3 regions of the Parageobacillus caldoxylosilyticus genome follow, and region 2 is predicted to be linked to each of the others. Evidence: riboswitches for the same ligand, from Rfam matches in the RefSeq annotation. Region 2 holds a riboswitch; each other region holds the start of a gene.
What was found. Region 2 has a riboswitch for thiamine pyrophosphate ahead of tenA (thiaminase II). Riboswitches for the same ligand answer to the same signal wherever they lie in the genome.
Positions count from the first base shown of each region.

Region 1: another riboswitch for thiamine pyrophosphate. It lies ahead of thiM (hydroxyethylthiazole kinase); the one in region 2 lies ahead of tenA (thiaminase II).
Region 3: another riboswitch for thiamine pyrophosphate. It lies ahead of thiC (phosphomethylpyrimidine synthase ThiC); the one in region 2 lies ahead of tenA (thiaminase II).

Region 1 is NZ_CP040553.1:183,185-188,475, reverse strand. Features, by position in the region: gene BV455_RS01040 (DUF6044 family protein) at 1-129, shown strand, start outside; gene BV455_RS01035 (glycosyltransferase family 2 protein) at 143-1,177, shown strand; TPP riboswitch at 1,230-1,343, shown strand; gene thiM (hydroxyethylthiazole kinase) at 1,403-2,215, shown strand; gene thiD (bifunctional hydroxymethylpyrimidine kinase/phosphomethylpyrimidine kinase) at 2,231-3,043, shown strand; gene thiE (thiamine phosphate synthase) at 3,046-3,720, shown strand; gene BV455_RS01015 (acyltransferase family protein) at 3,740-4,735, opposite strand; gene BV455_RS01010 (hypothetical protein) at 4,836-5,027, shown strand; gene BV455_RS01005 (H-type small acid-soluble spore protein) at 5,027-5,206, shown strand; gene BV455_RS01000 (twin-arginine translocase TatA/TatE family subunit) at 5,289-5,291, shown strand, end outside.
Region 2 is NZ_CP040553.1:1,105,581-1,110,871, reverse strand. Features, by position in the region: gene BV455_RS05635 (ABC transporter ATP-binding protein) at 1-75, shown strand, start outside; gene BV455_RS05630 (MFS transporter) at 339-1,526, shown strand; gene BV455_RS05625 (class I SAM-dependent rRNA methyltransferase) at 1,565-2,749, opposite strand; TPP riboswitch at 2,957-3,064, shown strand; gene tenA (thiaminase II) at 3,174-3,872, shown strand; gene BV455_RS05615 (ECF transporter S component) at 3,856-4,446, shown strand; gene BV455_RS05610 (ABC transporter ATP-binding protein) at 4,466-5,291, shown strand, end outside.
Region 3 is NZ_CP040553.1:1,318,617-1,323,907, forward strand. Features, by position in the region: gene BV455_RS06760 (amino acid permease) at 1-1,283, shown strand, start outside; gene thiC (phosphomethylpyrimidine synthase ThiC) at 1,610-3,331, opposite strand; TPP riboswitch at 3,484-3,598, opposite strand; gene BV455_RS06770 (methyl-accepting chemotaxis protein) at 3,658-4,911, opposite strand; gene BV455_RS06775 (DUF2935 domain-containing protein) at 5,265-5,291, opposite strand, start outside.

The sequences.
Region 1 (5,291 bases), 920 kb from region 2:
ATGGGCGGCCGCTACATTTTTTCGGCACTGCCGATTAAAAACGCCAGACAAAATAAGTTGGCGCTCGAAAAAGTGTTTCACTCGAAAGAGTCGGCATGGAGGATTTATTTGTACAAAGTGATGCCATAAGGAGGGAGATCCAATGGGTGAGCCGATGCTTACGATTGTCGTGCCTTGTTATAATGAAGAGGAAGTGTTGCCGGAAACGATCCGCCAGCTCCGCGCGCTGCGGGAAGCGCTCATTGCGGAAAAGCTGATTTCGGCTGACAGCACGCTCCTTTTTGTTGATGATGGGAGCCGCGATGCGACATGGGACATCATTTACAAGACAAGTTTGCGTTATCCGGAAGTAAAGGGGCTGAAACTGGCGCGCAATGCTGGTCATCAAAATGCGCTGCTGGCGGGAATGTTTGCCGCAAAAACGCGTTCGGACTGCATCGTTTCGATTGATGCCGACTTGCAGGATGATATTACGGTCATTCGCGATTTTGTCCAAAAATTCCAAGAAGGCTATGAAATTGTGTATGGGGTGCGCAAGCGGCGCGATGCCGATACGTTTTTTAAACGACATACGGCGCAAGGTTTTTATAAATTAATGAAAGCGATGGGGGTCGACCTCGTTTATAATCATGCTGATTATCGTTTAATGAGCCGGCGTGCGGTCGAGGCGCTCGAGCGGTTTGAAGAGGTGAACATGTTTTTACGCGGCATTGTTCCTTTGCTTGGCTTCCGTTCGGCAACGGTGTACTATGACCGCAAGGAACGGGTTGCCGGAACGACGAAGTATCCACTGAAGAAAATGATCGCGTTTGCCCTCGACGGAATTACATCGTTCAGCATTACGCCAATCCGCATGATTTCTCTTATCGGCTTTGTTTCTTTTTTCGTCAGCTTACTATTCGGCGTCTATTTTCTTATTTTAAAATTTACCGGCCATACGCAAACAGGATGGACGTCGCTGATCACCTCGATTTGGCTGCTTGGCGGTCTGCAGCTCATCGCCTTTGGACTGATTGGCGAATATATTGGGAAAATTTACAAAGAAACGAAACGGCGGCCCCGCTATATCGTCGATTTAGACTTATTTAATCTGCCAATGCCGCATTGTTGGCACCAGTCTTCTTCCCTGCCTGAAGGGGTAGGAGTGCAGGAAATTCCGCCTCATCGCCCATCCTAATATTTTGCTTGCAATATCGAAAAAGAAAGAGTAGACTGTTTGATGAACAACGATATAGCAATGCGGGAGCTTGCGGAAGCAGGCTGAGAGTACGGCTATATTCCGCCGTTGACCGTTTGAACCTGTTTGGGTAATGCCAGCGCAGGGAAAGTGAGGATGGGGCCGCTTATACACTTTGCTTGCGCGCAAAGTGTTTTTTATTTTCACAAAAAGGAGAGGATGGGAATGGTGAATAGTCAGGAAGCGGCAAGCGTGCTGCAAAAGGTGAGACAAGCTAATCCACTTGTACATAACATCACCAATGTTGTCGTCACGAATTTTACCGCCAACGGCTTGCTGGCGCTTGGCGCCTCACCGGTGATGGCATACGCCAAAGAGGAAGTGGCCGATATGGCCAAAATAGCCGGGGCGCTTGTCTTAAATATCGGAACGCTGCATCCAGAAGAAGTGGAAGCGATGTTGATTGCCGGAAAAGCGGCGAATGAAGCCGGCGTTCCGGTTGTTTTCGATCCGGTCGGCGCTGGGGCGACGCCATACCGCACGGAGACGGCGCGCAACATTGCCGCTGCGGTCAAACTGTCCGTTATTCGCGGCAATGCCGCGGAAATCGCCAATGTCATTGGGGAAACGTGGAAGATTAAAGGGGTCGACGCCGGAGAAGGAAGCGGCGATGTCGTCGCTTTGGCGGAAAAAGCGGCGGCGCAGCTGCAAACGGTTGTTGCGATCACTGGAAAAGACGATGTTGTCACAGACGGCAAGACAACGTACGTTATCCATAACGGACATCCGCTGCTCACGAAAGTAACAGGAACGGGCTGTTTATTGACCTCTGTGATCGGCGCTTTTGCCGCGGTGGAACAAGATGTGCTGAAAGCAGCGGCGGCCGCGCTTGTCAGCTATGGCGTCGCCGCCGAAGTCGCGGCGGGCGAAGCGGGAGAACAGGGATTTGGCAGCTTCCAAATCGCCTTTTTAAATGCGCTTTCTCGCATCGGAGCGGAGGAGATTGACCGATACGGCCGCATCGAACAAAAAGGGTAAAGAGGGGAGAAAATCATGGTATATAAAGCATTGACAATTGCTGGTTCTGACAGCGGCGGCGGCGCCGGGATTCAGGCCGATTTAAAAACATTTCAAGAATTAGGCGTATTTGGCATGTCCGCCCTCACTGCGGTAACGGCGCAAAATACGCTTGGCGTGCAGGGAGTATACCCGCTGTCGCCGGAAGCGGTCGCAAAGCAAATCGAATCGGTCGCGACGGATTTAGGAGCAGACGCAGTGAAAACAGGAATGCTTTTTAGCGCTGAAATTATTGAAGTGGTCGCTGCGAAAGTGAAACAGTTTGACTGGGATCGCCTCGTTGTCGACCCGGTTATGATCGCCAAAGGCGGCGCACCATTGCTGCAAGAAGAGGCGGTAAATGCGCTGAAAACCTATTTGTTGCCGCTTGCGATGGTCGTCACGCCAAATATTCCGGAAGCAGAAGCATTAACCGGTCTTATGATCCGCACGATGGATGACCGTAGGGAAGCGGCGCGCCGCCTTTATGAAATGGGAGTCCGATATGTGGTGATCAAAGGCGGCCACGACGATGATGGAGAGGAAACGGTCGATTTGTTATACAATGGCCGCGAGTTTTCCTATTTTACGGGCAAACGGATTGAGACGAAGCATACGCATGGAACAGGCTGCACGTTTGCCGCGGCGATCACGGCCGAGCTTGCCAAAGGAAAAACGGTGCAGGAAGCGGTGCAGACGGCGAAATCGTTCATTCAAGCCGCTATTAGCCATACGTTAGGCATCGGCCATGGTCACGGTCCGACGAACCATTGGGCGTACCGGGAAAAAAACGGTGCGGTAGGTGAGTAAAGGTGGCGCGAATAGCAAGTGAGGCAATGAGGGAACAATTGGAAGTATATTTTATCATGGGAAGCGTAAACTGTGCCAAACCGCCGGCAGAAATATTAGCGGAAGCGATTGCAGGCGGCATTACGCTTTTTCAATTCCGAGAAAAAGGAAGCGGTGCGCTAGTTGGCGAACAAAAATATGAGCTCGCCAAGCAATTGCAGCACATTTGCCAAGAGCATGGCATTCCGTTTATCGTCAATGACGATGTCGAACTAGCCCTCGCTCTCGACGCAGATGGAGTGCATATCGGGCAGGAGGATGGAGACGCGCGCATCGTCCGTGAAAAAATTGGTGATAAAATTCTTGGCGTTTCCGCGCATAATTTGCAAGAAGCACAAGCGGCAGTCGCCGCTGGCGCCGATTATATCGGCGTCGGTCCCATCTATCCGACGAAATCGAAGGAAGATGCGAAAAAAGCGCAAGGACCGGGGATCATCCGTTTGCTGCGCCGCCATGGCATCGCCATTCCGCTGGTTGCTATTGGGGGCATTACGGCGGACAATGTCGGCGAGGTCATCGCGGCAGGGGCGGACGGTGTTTCCGTGATCAGCGCCATCGCTTCTGCCCCATCTCCGGCGGTGGCTGCCAGACAGCTGGCCCAAGCAGTGCATTTAAGCAAAAAGGGTGCCCAAAAGTAAGGGCACTTTTTTTGCTTGCCTAAGAAACGGCTTGTTTTCTTTTCGGCAAACGCAGCTCTAAAAGCGGTTGTGTGATTTGTACGATCGGTTTGCTTCCAAGAAGGAACACAACGAGAAACGACAATCCTAACAGCAGCGGATAGCCGTGAACGCTCATGATAAAATTCGGAAACTTTGTCTCGTGCAAATATTTTAAAATAAACCCGTGCAATATATAAATATAAAACGTTCTTTGCCCGAACACGGAAAACGAATAACGCTGGTTTGGGATCAGAGCGAGAAAACTGATCATCATCAGTGTGCTTGCCCCATAAATCATGAGACGTCCGGCAACGCCAACCTTTTCGGGAACGCCAAGTGTATCATATGATTTAGAGCCGTACAGCCATTCCTGTGGCAAATCCGGAAAACCAAAATGAATCAGAACGAACATGGTGATGAGTGCAACAATGGAAAATAAGCGAATGCGCCATGTAAATAAGCGCTCAATCTCGCTTTTTTCAAGAAAAAATCCTAGCAAAAAGAACGGGAAAAACGTAAATGTACGCGATAGGCTCAGCCATTTTTCCGCATCAAGCATTCCGGCTCCGACCCCTAAAAGAAGGGCAAGTGACAGCGATATCGATTTTGGCATTTTGGCAAATACCCATAACAGCACGTTCCAGCTGAACAAACTGATCAAAAACCATAAACCCCAATGAGGAGTTAACAAATCAAATTCGAGCGAATCTTCTTCATATAAGAAGAAATAATAAATAGAGTAGAGCAGTTGAAAAATAAGATAGGGAACAAGCAGCTTTTTCGTAATTTTTTTAAAATATCCTTGTTGATGAAACTTTTTTGCGAAATAGCCGGAAATAAAGATGAACGCTGGCATATGGAAAAAGAAAATCCAAACGTATAAGCTATGCACCCATAGCACATTGTCGATATATGGGCGGAGAAAGTGACCGAACACAACGAGGAGCATTAATATGCATTTCGCGTTGTCAAAATAATAATCCCGCTCACTCATAGTGTCTTCCTCCCTTCTTATTTACACCAATTCGAATCATACTCCTTCTTTTTTAAGGGGTCAATAGTTGATTATTCATTTGGAAAGGTGTGGCAAGCGCATGATCGATAGGGAAGAACGGGAAACTACTGATATGACCCAGCTTTTACAAGTCATCAACGCGAAAGGGGACGAAGGGGAGATAGAACAAATTGTCCATCCCGTATGCAACGACGAGTTATTCTGGAAAAGTTTGCGCGCGTTAGCGGAAGATAGCGACAAAACAGATGAGGAAGGGAGGGAACATTTGTAATGGAAATGGTGCGTGCAAAACAAATCGCGGAGTCAGGAAAAATCGTACCAGTCACATACGAAGGCCAGCAAGTAATGATTCAACACGTGGATGAAGAACGGAAAATGGCGCGTATTTATCTCAAGAACAAACCGGAGGAAGAAATGGAAGTACCGGTTCGCCTTTTGCAAGAAGGATAGTCGTAGTCGTACATGCGGATGGCACGTTTCTTGTTTGTATGATATAATGAAAAAAAATAACTCAACATATGGAGTGAATCAAATG
Region 2 (5,291 bases):
CACGAGGAGCTGATGCGAAAGCACGGCACCTATTACGAGCTGATTAAAGCGCAGCATAAAATGCTGGAAGTGTAACGATGTAAAGAGACTGACCACATTTCGGTTAGTCTCTTTTCCCTTGGATATAGAGAGAGGTGGGCTTCAATGACAAATTTTTGGCGGCTGCGGTCCAATTTTGTTTTATTTATCCATGCAGGCTGTTTGCCGGTTAATAGAAAATATAAAAGGTAGCAGAAAGAAGTGATTAAGCTTTTTCGCCGCCATTTTTTTAGCTATATGTTATACTACAAAATATTAAGGGGTACGAAATAAAATACCATTTAGAGGGAGGATGTTTTGTGAACATACAACAGAGCAAAGCATGGGCAGTGACAAAAGAAAGAATATGGACAAAAGATTTTGTCCTCATTTGTTTAGCCAACTTTTTTGTTTTTCTTGGCTTTCAAATGACATTGCCGACAATTCCGCTGTTTGTTGAGCATCTTGGCGGCAATGACCAGCTGATCGGCTTAGTGGTCGGGATTTTCACCTTTTCGGCATTAATTATGCGGCCGTTTGCCGGTCATGCATTAGAAACAAAGGGGCGGCGTTTTGTCTTTTTGTTAGGGCTTGCGATCTTTGTTCTTTCGGTAGGATCGTACAGCTTTATTACGAGCATTTTATTGTTGTTTATGATGAGGGTTATTCAAGGGATCGGCTGGGGGTTTTCAACTACTGCCTCAGGCACGATTGCTACGGACATCATCCCTGCTAGCCGCAGAGGCGAAGGAATGGGATATTACGGGCTGTCAGGAAACTTAGCGCTGGCATTTGGACCGTCGCTTGGATTATTGCTTGCCAGCGTGTTGTCGTTTACCCCCCTTTTCTTGATTTGCGCCGCATTAGGATTGGCTTCCTTATTGTTCGCTGCGAATATTACATATAAAAAAGTCGAACCGCCGCGAAAGCAGGCACAGCGCAAATGGGACATTTACGAAAAAAGTGCGTTAGAGCCTTCGATCCTGCTTTTTTTTCTGACCGTGACATTTGGCGGAATTGCTTCGTTTCTACCACTATATACTACAGAAAAAGGAATTTCAGGAATTCAATGGTATTTTCTGCTTTATGCGCTTGCCTTAATGGTAACAAGAACGTTTGCCGGCCAATTGTATGACAAAAAAGGACATCAGGTCGTATTTATTCCGGGTGCCGCGCTTATTTTGCTGGCGATGTTATTGTTGGCATGGCTGCCGAACAGCATGATGCTATTTACGGCAGCAATTCTTTACGGACTTGGATTCGGAACAGTGCAGCCGGCGTTGCAGGCATGGTCTGTCGAACGGGCGGCGAGAGACCGTAAAGGAATGGCAAACGCCACCTTTTTTGCCTTTTTCGATTTAGGAGTCGGGGTCGGCGCGATGGTCTTCGGGCAAATCAGCCATTGGTTCGGCTACTCCAGCATTTATCTTGCCGCGGCTTTGTCTGTGTTCATCTCTATCAGCTTTTATCTCTATATTTTGCAAAAACATAAAAAAGCAAACGCTTAGGGATGTTGAACCACCTAAGCGTTTTTTGTTCTGATGGATTATCGGCGCGAACGCACTTCATAAATCGCAAATTTTAAATAATCGCCTTCATCGGCGGCAAGCAGCTTCGGATGGTCGTAGCCGGCGCCGTTCCAATATACTCGCCGCAAAATTTTCTTTGCGTCAAATGCCGCTTCGGCGACCATCTCTTCGAACATATGCGGGCGGACATGGTACGAGCAGCTCGATGTAACGAAAAAGCCGCCGTCTTTGACAAGCTTTAAGCCGTTTAAGTTAATGTCTTTGTAGCCGCGCAGCGCTTTCGGAACGGCATGCGCGGATTTGGCGAACGCCGGCGGGTCGATGATGACGACATCCCATTGTTTTCCGTCGCGAACCGCTTCGCGCAAATAGTCAAAAGCGTTGGCGACGACAAATTCGACGTTCGTAAAGCCGTTTAAGGCCGCATTGCGTTTCGCTGTTTCAATCGCGTGTTCGGAAATATCGACCGCGGTGACGTGCTTTGCTCCGTATAAGCAGGCGTTCAGCATAAATGAACCCGTATGGGTAAAGCAGTCAAGCACCGTTGTGCTGCTGTCAATGAGCGGTTTAATTGCCGCGCGGTTTTGCCGCTGGTCGAAGAAAAACCCGGTCTTTTGCCCGTTTTCAATATCGACGATATATTTGACGCCGTTTTCTTCAATGAGCACTTCCGTTTCTGCTTCGCCGTACCAAAAGCCTTTTTCCTGCTCTAATCCTTCGAGTTCGCGGACGTACACGTCATTGCGCAAATAAATCGCCCGCGGCTGAAACACTTCCAGTAAGCCGCGCAAAATCCAGTCTTTCCGTTTTTCCATGCCGAGGGAAAGAATTTGCGCGACAAGCACGTCTTCGTATTTATCTACGATCAGCCCCGGCAAAAAGTCGGCTTCCCCGTAAATGGCGCGGCATGAGCGGACGCCGGGAATCATCCGTTCGCGGTACGCCCATGCTTGACGGATTCGCTCAACGAAAAATTGCTCATTTAACTCATCTTCGGGATTTTGCGTCAATATGCGGACAATCATTTGCGATTTTGGGTTAATATAGCCTTTGGCTAAAAAGTAGTGCTGATGGTTGTATACATCGACGAAATCTCCCGGTGCAAAATCGCCTTCAATATGATCGACTTCACTTTGAAAAATCCATGGATGCCCTTGCTCGAGCCGTTTTTTCCGGTTTCGCTTTAAAAATACTTTCGCCACATTACCCACTCCAATATGATAGTAGTCGTTTGCGTTTTTATGATACCGAATTGCAGGCAAAGACGCAATGAAGGCAGCGTCTGTCGACATTTGGCAGGATGATTTTTTGAGATACCGAATACGGAAATGATGTGGAATAGAAAAAAGGGTTGACAACCATTTACCGAGTGATATGATAAACTCAAACGAGAAAATTTCATAACGGACGCAATCCACTAGGGGGGCCTTTAGAAAGGCTGAGATCAAAGTGTGCCTTTGAGACCCTTAGAACCTGATCTGGGTAATACCAGCGTAGGGAAGTGGAGCAGCGCAGTCGTGGATCGATATTTTGTTGTAGTTTTGACGGCTCGTATGCAACGCCACTTTCTTTACGCCTTTGTAAAGGAAGTGGCGTTTATTTTTATGAAAAGAGGGGGAGAAGAGGATGTCATTTGCAAAAAAAGTGAGGAAAAAAGCTGACCCGATCTGGCAGGCAAGCTTTCATCATCCGTTTGTAAAAGAACTGGGAGAAGGGACGCTTGATCTAAGGCGTTTTCGCTATTATGTGATGCAGGATGCCTATTATTTACGCCATTTTGCGAGAGTGCAAGCGATTGGAGCGGCGAAGTCTCCAGATCTAGCGACAACCGCAAGGCTGGCGCATCATGCTCAGAGCACATGCGAGGCGGAATTGTCCTTGCATGAAACATTTGCTGAACTGCTTGGCATTACCGACGAAGAAAAAGCGGCTTTTATTCCGGCGCCGACGGCATACGCCTACACGTCCCATATGTACAGAGCGGCGTATGAAGGGCATTTGGGCGATGTCATTGCCGCAATTTTGCCATGCTACTGGCTCTATTATGAAATTGGCGAAAGATTAAAAGATTGCAAGCCAGATGAGCCGATTTATCAAAAATGGATTGGCACGTATAGCTCCGATTGGTTCCGCAGTTTAGTAGAAGAGCAGATCGCCCGGTTGGACGCGATCGCCGAAGCGGTCACGGAAGCGGACCGCAAGCGGATGGAGCAGCATTTTCTTATCAGCAGTGAGTATGAGTACGAATTTTGGGAAATGGCTTATCATTTAGAAACATGGCCATCGGCAAGAAAGGAGATTCAAGCGTATGTCCACAACAACTAAAGGATTGAAACTCGCTGATATTTTGACAACGATTGTTATTGCAGTGATATTCGGCATCATTTATAAAATTTGGGGACCAGTGTACGACTTTGTGAAAGTGTTTGGCTTTCATCTTGATCAATTGATTTACGGCATGTGGTTTATTGCCGCGTCAGTGGCGTATTTGCTCATTCGCAAGCCAGGTGTTGCGCTGTTGGCGGAAATTGCTGCTTCTTCCGGTGAATTGATCATGGGATCCGAGTGGGGGCTTGAAGTACTTATTTACGGAGTGATTCAAGGGCTGTTGGCGGAAGTGGTGTTTGCGGCATTTCGTTATAAGAGATTTGACGTGTTGGTTGTGTCGCTTGGCGCGATTGGAGCGACCATCGGCTCGCTGGTGATGGATTTTTACAAAGGATACATTGAAGCGCTGGCGCCTTGGAATTTGGCATTATTCTTGATTGCCCGCTTTGTCGGCGCGGTGGTCATTTCCGGCTTTTTCGCTGTTTCGCTAGTAAAAGCCTTAGAGAAAACAGGGGTAACGCAAATGTTGCGCCCGGCTTCGAAAGAAGATTATGACGCGCTCGATCGCTGAAAAAGGTGGCGGTGAAGCGATGAAACCAATCGCTGCTGTAGAGCGGCTCCGCTTAAAATTTCCGGGCAAAGATACGCTCCTGTTTAAAGATTTATCGCTCACGTTTTACGAAGGGGAAAAAGTATTGCTGCTCGGTCCATCCGGATGCGGCAAATCGACGTTATTGCAAGTGTTGTCGGGATTGATTCCGCATTCGATCGATGTGCCGATGAAAGCGGAACGTCTGCGGCTTCCGACGAACTGGGGATATGTGTTTCAAGATCCTGACACGCAGTTTTGTATGCCGTTTGCCGATGAGGAAATTGCTTTTGCCCTTGAAAACATCGGTGTGCCGAGAAGCGAGATGCATCAGCGAATCAAAACGCTGTTAGAAAAAGTCGGGCTGTTTATTGAGCCGCATACCGATATTCACACGCTGTCGGGAGGAATGAAACAGCGGCTGGCGCTGGCGTCTGTGTTGGCATTGGAGCCGGATGTACTGTTTTTGGATGAGCCGACGGCGATGATCGATGAGGAAGGAACAAAAGAGATTTGGCAGACGGTGAAACGAATCGCTAAAGAGAAAACGGTCATTATTGTTGAACATAAAATCGATTATGTGCTCGATTTTGTGGACCGCATCATTTTATTTAACAATGACGGGGAAATTATCGCCGATGACAAGGCACAAACGGTGTTTGCCAACTATAAAGACATCATCGCTTCTCAAGGTATTTGGTATCCGGGCGTATGGGAGGAGTATATGGCAAAGCGGCAGCGCCAAAAAACGGAAAGCGGCGGGGAGAAAAGGATATATCTCCGCCAATTTCAAGGCTATCGCTCCAATGAGGTGAAAATCCGCGTTG
Region 3 (5,291 bases), 210 kb from region 2:
TCGCCATCGGCGTTATGGTGTACTTTTTAATGACAAGTCTTGCCGAAATGGCTGCCTATATGCCCGTTTCCGGATCGTTCAGCACCTATGCGACGAAATTCGTCGACCCTGCGTTAGGATTTGCGTTAGGCTGGAATTATTGGTATAGCTGGGCGATTACCATTGCGGCGGAGCTTTCCGCGGTGACGATGATTATGAAATTTTGGTTTCCGAACAGTCCATCGCTTTTATGGAGCGCGCTTTGTTTAGCGATTATGTTCTTATTAAATTATTTATCCGTTAAAGGGTTTGGCGAAGCGGAATATTGGTTTTCCATTATTAAAGTGGCAACGGTAATCATCTTTTTGATTGTCAGCTTTCTGATGATCTTTGGCATCATGGGCGGCGAAGCGGTCGGCTTTAAAAACTTTACCATCAAAGATGCACCGTTTCACGGCGGCTTTATGGCGATGCTAGGAATCTTTATGGCAGCGGGATTTTCCTTCCAAGGAACAGAATTGTTAGGCGTCGCCGCCGGAGAAACAGAAAATCCGAAAGAAAGCATTCCCCGTGCCATTCGCCGGGTGTTTTGGCGCATTTTGCTGTTTTACGTGCTGGCGATTTTGGCCATCGGTTTGTTAATCCCTTATACAGATCCTAAGCTGGCTAATGACGACGTGTCGGTAAGTCCATTTACGCTTGTGTTTGACAAAGCAGGAATTGCCTTTGCCGCGTCCGTCATGAATGCAGTCATTTTAACCGCCGTATTATCCGCAGGCAACTCCGGCATGTACGCATCGACCCGCATGCTTTGGGACTTGGCCCGCGAAGGAAAGGCGCCGAAATTTTTAGCGAAATTGGATAAGCGCGGCGTGCCCGTCAATGCACTCATCGTTACTTCTTCTTTAGGAACGCTTGCGTTTTTAGCTTCATTCTTTGGCGACGGGGTTGTGTATACGTGGCTGCTTAACGCCTCGGGAATGGGGGGATTTATCGCCTGGCTTGGCATCGCCATCAGCCATTACCGTTTCCGCAAAGCGTATGTGGCACAAGGAAAAAGTCTTGATGATTTACCATATAAGGCAAAATGGTTCCCATTCGGTCCGGTATTTGCTTTTGTTCTTTGCTTGGTAGTGATTTTAGGGCAAAATTACCCGTCGTTTATTGGCGGGACGATCGACTGGTATGGATCGCTTGTTTCTTATATCGGCTTGCCTCTTTTCATCATCGTCTGGCTCGGCTATAAATTCGTGAAAAAAACAAAAGTTATTTCATTACAAGAATGCAACTTAGAGATGAAATAGAAGAAGTGGCATTATGTTAAGAAAACAGAAACCTCCGTATGTAATTTTACTTCTAATCGATTGTATGAAAATAACCAAGTTTGGTTAATGGCCATTTTTGTTAAACACGTTTTGCTTTCTGACCTTGTCAGAGAATGGAGGTGTTAGCACCTTTCATTCCCTGACAAGGAAACAGATGATCATTTACGCCGTTTTCACACATTACTCTAAAACGACTTAATTTCAAAACATTTTCTAAATCCTTTTATCAAAACACGGTAATCCGTTGAACCAGAGCCAAAGTTTTCTCTTTCAACTCGGAAATGTTCTTTTGCAACACCTATCCCTTATTGGTAAAGGGAGGAACCATGTTCGACAAACTCCTTCGCTTTTTGTTTCATCCCTTCTTCTTTAACCGCTCGTTGCAAATCATGCGAAATTTTCATCGAGCAAAATTTCGGCCCGCACATGGAACAAAAGTGGGCGATTTTCGCTCCTTCCGCCGGCAATGTTTCATCATGATATTCTCGAGCGCGATCTGGATCAAGCGAAAGGTTGAACTGGTCATTCCAGCGAAACTCAAAGCGTGCTTTCGATAGCGCATCATCCCGCTGCTGCGCGCCTGGATGTCCTTTTGCCAAATCAGCGGCATGGGCAGCGATTTTATAAGCGATGACTCCTTCGCGCACATCTTCTTTATTTGGCAGGCCTAAATGTTCTTTCGGCGTGACATAACAAAGCATGGCCGTTCCATACGCGCCGATAATCGCCGCGCCAATCGCCGATGTAATATGGTCATATCCCGGAGCGATGTCGGTCGTGAGCGGACCTAGCGTATAAAACGGCGCTCCTTTGCAAATTTCCACTTGCTTGTCAACGTTTTCCTTAATTTTATGCATCGGCACATGCCCCGGACCTTCAATCATCACTTGCACATCATGCTTCCACGCGATTTCCGTCAATTCTCCGAGCGTTTCTAATTCGGCAAACTGCGCTTCGTCATTGGCATCGGCAATCGAGCCTGGCCGCAGCCCGTCCCCAAGCGATACAGCGATATCATACGTTTTTAAAATCTCGCATATTTCTTCGAAATGCGTGTATAAGAAGTTTTCTTCATGATGGGCTAAACACCATTGCGCCATAATCGAGCCGCCGCGTGAAACAATGCCAGTCGTTCGGTTTACCGTCATCGGTATGTAACGAAGCAGCACCCCCGCGTGAATCGTAAAATAGTCTACCCCTTGTTCCGCCTGCTCGATCAACGTATCACGGTAAATTTCCCACGTTAAGTCTTCGACGACGCCGTTTACTTTTTCGAGCGCCTGATAAATCGGAACCGTCCCGACAGGCACTGGGGAGTTGCGAATAATATATTCTCGTGTCGCATGAATATGTTTTCCCGTCGATAAGTCCATAATCGTGTCTGCTCCCCAGCGCACCGCCCAAAGCATTTTTTCTACTTCTTCTTCAATGGATGATGTTACTGCGGAGTTGCCGATATTCGCGTTAATTTTTACATGAAAACGACTCCCGATAATCATCGGTTCACTTTCCGGATGGTTAATATTCGAAGGAATGATCGCTCTGCCTGCTGCAACTTCTTGGCGTACGATTTCCGGATCGATATTTTCACGAATCGCAACAAATTCCATCTCCGGTGTAATAATCCCTCGTTTTGCGTAATGCATTTGCGTAACGGTTTTTCCTTTTTTTGCGCGCAGCGGTTTTCTCTCGAAAGGCAGAATAATCTCTGATTGTTTCCCATTACGGAATCCGTTATCTTCCGGTTTCACTGGACGACCCTCGTATTCTTCAACGTCCCCTCTTTCTAAAATCCAGCGTTTTCTTAGCGGCGGCAATCCTTTTTGAATGTCCGGCTGAAAATCAGGATCGGTGTAAGGACCAGTTGTGTCATAAACACGAACAGGTTCATTTTCGCTGATTCCTGTTTCTGTCTTCGTCGGACTTAACGTAATTTCCCTCATTGGAACACGAATATCTGGACGTGAACCTTCGACATACACCTTTTTACTAGCGGGAAACTGCATAAAAGACGGAATGTTTTGCATGTAACTTTTCTCCTCCTTCAAAATAGTGGTGAGGACCTGAAGTTACACCAAAACGCAGGGCGAGGTAGGAGACCATATACGGAAATAAAAATCGGGTTCTCTAAGAGAACCCGATGGAATGCCAATAGCGAAACGTACGCAACAAACACATACACTTCCGCTATCTACTTCCCTACGCTGGCATAACCCAGATCAGGTTCAAAGGGTCAAAGAACTTAAGCGCGTTCTTTTCTCAGTCCAAGCTATTGGACTCCCCTAGTAGATAAGCGACAAAGCTATTTAATTTTTCTTAATATTAACACGTTTATCAAGCAATGTAAATAGTTTTATACCGTAAACCGCTTTAACATCGTTTGCATATCTTCCGCCATTTTGCTTAACGATGAGGCGGACGCAGCAATTTCCTCCATCGATGCCATTTGTTCTTGTGTCGCCGCCGAAATATTCGCTGCTCCGGAAGAAGATTGTTCCACAATCTCTGTCATGTCCTCAATGGATGCAGCTACCCGTTGCGCGTTTTCCGTCATTTGCTCGATCGCTGTGGATACTTGTTCGATTTGGGCATTGACTTCGCTGATGGATTGGCGGATTTGTTCAAACGATTGTCCAGCCGTTTGCGCAACATCGAGCCCTTGTGATACTTCGCTAACTACTGTTCCCATCGATTCGATCGCTTTTTCCGTTTCTTCTTGGATATAGCCGATCAGCTGCGAAATTTGCTGTGCGGACTGAGCAGACTGTTCCGCCAATTTGCGGACTTCATCCGCCACAACGGCGAACCCTTTTCCTTGCTCCTCGGCTCTTGCCGCCTCAATCGCCGCATTTAAAGCAAGTAAATTCGTTTGCGAAGCAATCCCTGTAATCACTTGCGTAATTTGACCGATTTCATTCGAACGCTCTCCAAGACCTTTGATAACTTGTCCAAGCGATTGGACATGCTCATAAATAAACTGCATTTGCTCTTGCATTTGTGAAATCGACTGTTTTCCGGATTGCGCTTTTGCCGATGTTTCATTTACGTTCGTTGATACGTGCTTCGTATTCGCCGCCACTTGCATAAGCGTATCAGAGATATCGTTCATCGCTAACGACGTTTCTTGCACCGTCTTCACTTGCTGTTCCGAACTTAAGGAAATCGTTTCCATTGTTGACGCAATTTGCTCCGTTGCTTTCGTCGTCTGGTCTGCGATGGCTGTTAACTGTCCGGAAAATTGCGCCATCTCATCGGAATGGCGCTGAATGATGGCAATGACTTCCTGCCACGCTTGGGCCATGTTATTGAGCGAGAGCGCGATCGGCTTTAATTGTCTTACTTCATTCATAGGAACACGTGTGGACAAATCTCCATTTGTCATTTTGTCTAAATGATGATTGATAATAGCAATGGGTGCGATAAATCGCCGATAATTCAACCTAGCAGAAATGACCCCAACAATGGCTCCAAGTAATACCGTAATCGAAAATGTCCACCAAAATGCCGCGCCATGGAGGCCATTCCCTAAACATACACCAATGATTATTAAAGCGGTACCAGGAATGACAACGAACATCGTGCGTAAAATATAGCTATATAACGACAACCCTCTCCCCTCCCTTTTTCTGTATATAAACAATTTTACTATTAATTACAGAATGCGAGCAAGAACCCTCTAGTTTTCAGCTATAGGGATGAGAGCGAGCGGCGGGCGGGAGAAGGGGTTAACCCTCTCGCGAGTCCGACATTTTTTGTAAAGACTCTTTGATTAACTTCTCAATGATCTTGCTGGCATCTGTATTCTCTTGAACAGCTTTAGTTGCTTAATCACTTCTTCATCTAAAGAAGTGGTAATTTCTTTCGTGTGTCTGAGAATTATTTTTGCATTACTACTTTCCTATTAAACACTCTCGTTTCCAAACACGCAAAATGCCTATCCGAAGCGAATAGGCATTTCCTTTATTTTCTATATAATAACAATTGCGC